DNA from 2 places in the Buttiauxella sp. 3AFRM03 genome. Region 2 is predicted to be linked to the other one. Evidence: predicted binding sites of a transcription regulator. Region 2 holds the regulator's gene; the other holds the start of a gene.
What was found. Region 2 encodes sigma-54, which starts transcription at its own class of promoters, with help from an activator protein. Its sites were predicted from a motif close to GTTGGCACANNTTTCGCTNT; they were not measured.
Positions count from the first base shown of each region.

Region 1: the regulator sigma-54 is predicted to act here: its motif matches at 1,912-1,931, upstream of D8682_RS10845 (gamma-glutamyltransferase family protein).

Region 1 is NZ_CP033076.1:2,004,903-2,008,324, reverse strand. It holds gene D8682_RS10855 (AtzE family amidohydrolase) at 1-93, opposite strand, end outside; gene hpxX (oxalurate catabolism protein HpxX) at 90-278, opposite strand; gene D8682_RS10845 (gamma-glutamyltransferase family protein) at 289-1,875, opposite strand; gene D8682_RS10840 (MurR/RpiR family transcriptional regulator) at 1,991-2,830, shown strand; gene D8682_RS10835 (IS110 family transposase) at 3,190-3,422, shown strand, end outside.
Region 2 is NZ_CP033076.1:3,528,480-3,531,901, forward strand. It holds gene ptsN (PTS IIA-like nitrogen regulatory protein PtsN) at 1-307, opposite strand, end outside; gene hpf (ribosome hibernation promoting factor) at 515-802, opposite strand; gene rpoN (RNA polymerase factor sigma-54) at 825-2,258, opposite strand; gene lptB (LPS export ABC transporter ATP-binding protein) at 2,432-3,157, opposite strand; gene lptA (lipopolysaccharide ABC transporter substrate-binding protein LptA) at 3,164-3,422, opposite strand, start outside.

The sequences.
Region 1 (3,422 bases), 1.5 Mb from region 2:
GATTTTTTCCAGTGTAAGCCGGGCCAATTCCTGAGCTGAAAACTCGCCGCTGGCTAATCCTTGCTGAATATCGCGAATGGAAAGTTCGCTCATAATTTATAGACTCCGGCGACTTCCTGGCGTTGCGGTAGCGGAAAATCCATTAACGGTTCTGCCAGGGTCTCCATGCGAGCCAGTTGTATTTCAAGTTCTTTACGGCGTGCTTCATCGAGTGGAACGTTGAGAAGTTGTTCCATGACTTTGATGTATGCGGGCCAGTCGATAGAATTTAATGTCATTTTTACCTCCTTAAAATCCTGCCGCGCTGCCGTTGCTGCGCGGGTCGTAAGCCCCTTCAAGCATGCCATTGGTATAGCGCACAATTGCACCCGCATGGCCGACGGCTTCACTAAAATCTGGCAGAGACTCAACTTCATGCCCTAACTGGCGCAGGGTGTCGAAAGTCTCTTGGCTAAATCTGGCTTCTAATTTCAGGCTGTCTGAGGCTTGCCCCCAGGTTCTGCCCAGTAACCAGCGCGGGGCGCTAACGGCTTCCTGTAACGGCATACCCTGAATCACATGGCGGGTAAAAATGGCTGCCTGGGTTTGCGGTTGCCCGTCGCCGCCCATCGAGCCATACACCATCGTCCGTCCATCAGCCAGGCGGGCCGCTGCCGGATTCAGGGTGTGAAACGGCTGTTTACCGGGCGCAAGACTTAACAGGCTATCGGGGTTGAGGCTGAAGGCTGCGCCACGGTTTTGCCACAGCACACCGCTTTTTGGCAGAACCACGCCGCTTCCGAACTCGTGATAAATGCTTTGAATAAACGAAACGGCCAGGCCGCTGCTATCAATCACGCCCATCCAGACAGTGTCGCCAGGGCCTTTTCCGGTTCCCCAGTTTGCGGCTTTACCGTCATCAATTTCTGCGGCCAGCGCCGCAAGTGGCGCGGGATCTAACAGGCTTTGGATTGATGTCGTGATATGACGAGGATCGGTGATGTATTTGTCGCGCAGGGCGAAGGCTTTTTTAGTGGCCTCGACGATACGGTGAACCGTTTGGGTTTCGTTGGCTTGCGCCATCTCTAAATGGTCGGTGATCCCCAGAATCGCCAGTGAAACCAGGCCCTGCGTTGGCGGTGTCATATTATAAACCTCACCCTGCTGGTGGTGCAGATGCAGCGGAATACGGCGTTTTGCACGCTGGGCGGCGAGGTCCTGTAAGTTAATCGGCATCCCTAAATCAGCGAGTTCTTCGGCAAGCAGTGTGGCTAATGGCCCGCGATAAAAGCTATCAAGCCCTTCAACGGTCAGGCGTGTCAGCGTTTCGGCCAGCCGTGGTTGAGTAAACCGGCTGCCCGCGCGTGGGATTTCGCCTCGTTCCAGAAAGGTTTCGGCAAAACCGGTGATGTTAACCAGTTCGTCATATTTACTGTGTGTGGCGAGCGCCTGAGATTGGGTCACCGGAATACCATCTGCCGCATAGCGGATGGCGTCAGCCAATAAACGCGAGAGAGGTAATTGCCCGCCACCGAGTTGCCCGGCAATTTTTAGCGCTTCGTCCCAACCACTTAGCGTGCCAGGTACGGTTAATGCCGCTTTTGGGCCACGATGTGGGATTGCGTTTTCACCGGCGTAAAACTCCAGTGAGGCAAGCGAACCTGCTGCACCGCTGGCATCAATGGCAATCGGTTCGCCTTCTGGCGGCACGATCAACCAAAAGCCATCCCCGCCAATACCATTCATATGCGGATAAACTACGGCGATAGTTGCCGCCGCCGCGACCATCGCTTCGATGGCGTCCCCCCCGTGACGTAGCACGGATAATGCGGATTCACTGGCCAAATGGTGCGGAGTCACCGCCATGCCGGAAGGTGCCATATTGCTTTGCATCATCGTGTTATCTCTCAGAATGGAAGACGGGGTTATCTTTAAGCAAAAGATGTTCCAGGTTGACGCGGTTGATTTCACTGTGCCAGGCTCGAGTGAAACAAAAGTTACAGAGGTCATAATGAAACAATTAGATGAGCGTTTAAGAGCGACATATGAGCAGCTTTCTCCGCAAGAACAACGTGTTGCCACATTTATTTTCGATCATTTTGACGACCTGATTAGCTACAACAGCGCGGAACTTGCTCGCCTTTCTGGCGTATCAAAAGCCACGGTTAGCCGTTTATTTAAGCGTTTGGGCTATGACCGTTACAAAGATATGCGTGAAGAGTTACGTACCTTGCGCCAGAGCGGAATGCCGCTGACAGAAAACCGCGATGCAGTGCAGGGAAACACCTTATTAGCACGACATTATAAGCAAGAAATGGCCAACCTGACGCAGTGGGTTAGCCTGCTGGATACGCAGCAATTTACCGATGTCGTGAGTGCGATTAATACCTCAAAACGTATTTTCATCATTGGCTTAAGGAATTCATGGCCAGTGGCGACGCATTTGCGCCAACAGTTATTGCAGACTCGCAACGATGTCTGGTTACTGCCACAACCGGGCCAGACGCTGGCAGAAGAAGTGGTGGATATCAGTGAGCAGGATTGCGTTATTGCTATCGCGTTTCGCAGAAGGCCGAGAATTATCAAGCCATTGCTGGCAAACCTGCATAAGCGCCAGATACCGTTGCTGGTAATGAGCGAAGCGCAAGGCTCAGGTCTTACGCCATTCTGCCGCTGGCACTTTGCAGCACCGCTTGATAGCGTTTCAGCTTTTGATAGCTATAGCAGCGCGATGAGCCTGGTGAACTTGTTGTCTAATGCGGTACTCCACGAGGCGCTAACCACCGGTCGCCAGCGTATTCATCATATTGCTGAGTTGTATTCTGAGTTTGATGAACTGGAACAACGGTAATGCACTTTAGTGGTGCGTTTGCACGCATCATGGGAACCATTCTGGTTCAGAGATGAAGAGTCAGTGAACGGGTTTTTGTAGGGTGAATAAGCGGCAGCGTCATCCACCATTTTCGCCGCTTTTGTCGGATGACGCTGCTGCTTATCCGACCTTGTATCTTGAACCGGTAGCTGGTTAGCTACCGGTTACATGAAACGGAGGAAGCTTGTATCCGACCTGAAGACCTCGATCTTCCGACGTAGCTTAAGCCCTCCGTTTCACCTTTCACGCCACTCAAAATCCGAACGGTAACCAGAAGCTCTGACTTCGCATGTACAAGGCTGGAATGGCGTGTTGGTTCACGTGGAAGGAGATGAAATATGGCTTTTCTCGGTGCTGATATCAGCAAAAATAAAATAGATGTCTGTCTGCTTGTTGCCGGTATTAAGGGTAAGAAAAAGCAGAAAGTCTTCACCAATGAACCCTGTGTGGCCCGCAAAATCATCGACTGGCTGGAGGCCCAAAAATGCGCCTCTGATAATATGACAGTCGTGATGGAAGCCACGGGTATCTACCATGAGAATCTGGCGTATGGGCTTCATGATGCGGGGAT
Region 2 (3,422 bases):
GTTGGTTATCGATGGCGTCAAAAGCGATAGGGGTTTCCAGTTTAATAAACACCCCAACGGCACGAGTCGTATCTTCTTCCAGTTTCCCATGGGGAATGGCGATGCCATTTCCGATACCGGTACTGCCCATGCGTTCGCGCGTCAATACAGCCTCAAATACCACTTGTGGTGGCAGGCCGAGCTGTTTTGCTGCCAGTTCACTGATGATTTCCAGTGCACGCTTTTTACTCTGGCAATGTACGTTGGTACGGGTACATTCCTTGTTCAGGACTTGACTAAGTTGTAGAGCAGAATCGTTGTTCATCATAAGTTCACCTAAGCACCCTGTTATGCTAACGGCTCGTTACTCCACGCAACGAGCCGTCTTTACCCTTCATACTTCAAGTTGCATATGCGTTGGCTTCCTCGCTCACCCCAGTCACTTACCAGAGTAAGCTCATGGGGATTCACTGTGTAGCCGCCTTTCTGCAACTCGAATTATTTTGGGTAACTGCTTATACAGTTGCCCGGATTATCAGTGTTGTTTTAGTTTATCTTTATGTTTGGTTAACTGGCGAGCCAGTTTATCAATCAGACCGTCAATCGCCGCATACATATCCTGCCCTTCCGCGCTGGCATGAATTTCACCACCATTTACATGAAGCGTTGAATCGGCAATATGCGTGACTTTTTCCACTTTTAACACAATATAGACTTGGTTAATTCTATCGAAGTACTGCTCCAGTTTGGCAAACTTCGTACTCACAAATTCGCGCAGTGCGTCAGTGATTTCGACGTTATGTCCTGTAATGTTGAGCTGCATAGTGTCTTCCTTATCGGTTAAGTCAAACCAACTGTTTACGCTGATTTGACGGTGGTATGGATAAAGACTCTCGGTACTTCGCAACAGTGCGGCGTGCCACCATGATCCCCTGATCCGATAGCATAGTCGTTAACTTGCTATCACTCAGTGGTTTCGCAGGGTTTTCCGCAGCAATTAATTTCTTCACTAATGCACGAATTGCCGTCGAGGAGGCTTCACCTCCACCTTCGGTATTAACGTGGCTTGAGAAGAAATACTTCAATTCAAAAATGCCGCGTGGGCTATGTAAATATTTTTGCGTGGTCACTCGGGAAATGGTCGATTCATGCATTTCTACGACCTGAGCGATATCAGCAAGCACCATCGGTTTCATGTGCTCTTCGCCGTGTTCAAAAAAGCCTTGTTGCTGTTCAACGATACAGCGACTGACGCGCAGCAGCGTGTCGTTCCGGCTTTCCAGGCTCTTAATCAGCCACTTTGCTTCTTGCAGATTACTGCGAATAAATTGCGAGTCGCTGTCATTGCGGGCACTGGTGCCCATTGCAGCATACTGCTGGTTTATTTTCAGACGAGGGAGGCTGTCGGCATTGAGTTCTACAGTCCAGTGACCTTGCGTTTTTTTCACCAGAACATCCGGTATGACATATTCCGGTTCACCGGTCTGAATGGATTGCCCTGGGCGTGGGTCAAGAGACTGAATCAGGCACATTGCCTCTTTCAGCACCTCTTCTTTCAGACGGGTGACGCGCATCAGGCTGCGGAAGTCATGGTTAGCGAGCAGATCCAGGTGATCGCTGACAATCAAGCTGGCTTCGGTTAACCATGGCGTTTCGCGAGCGAACTGTGAAAGCTGTATGAGCAGGCAATCGCGTAGATCACGTGCGGCAACACCCACAGGATCGAAGCGTTGAACGCGTTTGAGTACGGCTTCCACTTCGTCGAGGGTGATTTCGTCATCACCCATGCTTTCCAGAATTTCTTCCAGAGAAACTGTGAGATAACCCATTTCGTCAACGGCATCGACAATAGAGGTCGCAATTGCTGTGTCAGTATCTGAAAACGGGGTGAGATCAACCTGCCACATCAGATAATCCTGAAGAGACTGGGTCGTTTCCCCCTGATAAACCGGCAATTCGTCGTCGATATAATCGCTTCCGGTTCCTGATGGAGTGCCTGCGGTGTAGATTTCGTCCCAACTGGTATCCAGCGGTAACTCGTCAGGCATTTCTTTTTGCTCAAGCGCCTCACGGGTATCTAATGCTTCGTTTTCACGTACTTCCTGAGTTTCAACTTCTTCATGCAGATCGGTTTGCTCAAGCAGTGGGTTACTTTCCAGTGCTTGCTGAAGTTCTTGCTGTAGCTCTAACGTCGAAAGTTGCAACAGACGAATTGCCTGCTGTAACTGGGGAGTCATAGCAAGTTGTTGGCTAAGCCGTAATTGCAAACCTTGCTTCATATTCAGAGCGAGCTTCCTCAGGTTATACTCGTCATACTTCGAGCTGCAGGGGTGTTGACTGCACTCCTTCACCCCAGTCACTTACTCAAGTAAGCTCCTGGGATGAACTCCCTTGTCGCCTACCTGCAACTCGAATTATTTTGAGTATAAATATTATAATTTTTACTACCCTATCAGAGTCTGAACTCTTCGCCCAGATACACGCGCTTAACATGCTCGTCTTCCAGGATTTCGGCTGGAGTGCCATGGGCGATTAAATGGCCCTGGCTTACGATGTAGGCACGTTCACAAACAGCCAGCGTTTCGCGTACGTTATGGTCAGTAATCAACACCCCGAGCCCACTGTCGCGCAGATGCTCAATGATTCGCTTGATGTCGATGACGGATATTGGGTCAACACCAGCAAAAGGTTCATCCAGAAGAATAAATTTTGGATTTGCGGCTAATGCTCGGGCAATTTCGACACGACGACGCTCGCCACCAGACAATGACTGCCCGAGGTTATTACGCAAATGTTCGATGTGGAATTCTTCCATCAGCTCATTAGCGCGGTCATCACGCTGCTCAACAGAAAGATCGTCACGGATTTGCAGCACAGCCATTAAGTTATCGAACACACTTAAACGGCGGAAAATAGACGCTTCTTGCGGTAAGTAGCCGATACCTCGACGAGCACGAGCATGAAGTGGCAGAAGGCTGATGTCTTCATCATCAATAATAATGTTGCCGGCGTCACGCGGCACAATGCCAACCACCATGTAAAAGGTAGTGGTTTTCCCGGCACCGTTTGGGCCAAGTAACCCGACAATTTCACCCGACTTAACAGCCAGGCTGACATCTTCAACGACGCGGCGGCCTTTGTAGGCTTTGGCGAGATTTTTTGCAATTAAAGTAGCCATAACGAATTAGTTACTCTTTTTCTGCGCAGGGGCTGGTGCCGGAGCCTGGCCGTCTTTTTTCTGCAGTTGAGAAGGGACCAGAACGGTGGTGACACGTTTACCTTTTTCGCTAAAGGCCTGCATCTTCTGTTCTTTCACCAGATAAGTAATTTTGTCGCCTTTGATATTGCTGTCGACCTGCTCGAGATAAGCATTACCGGTCAGAACTACAAAGTCGTTTTGCAACTCATAGTGCATGGTCGCTGAGTGGCCGCTAACGGGTTTA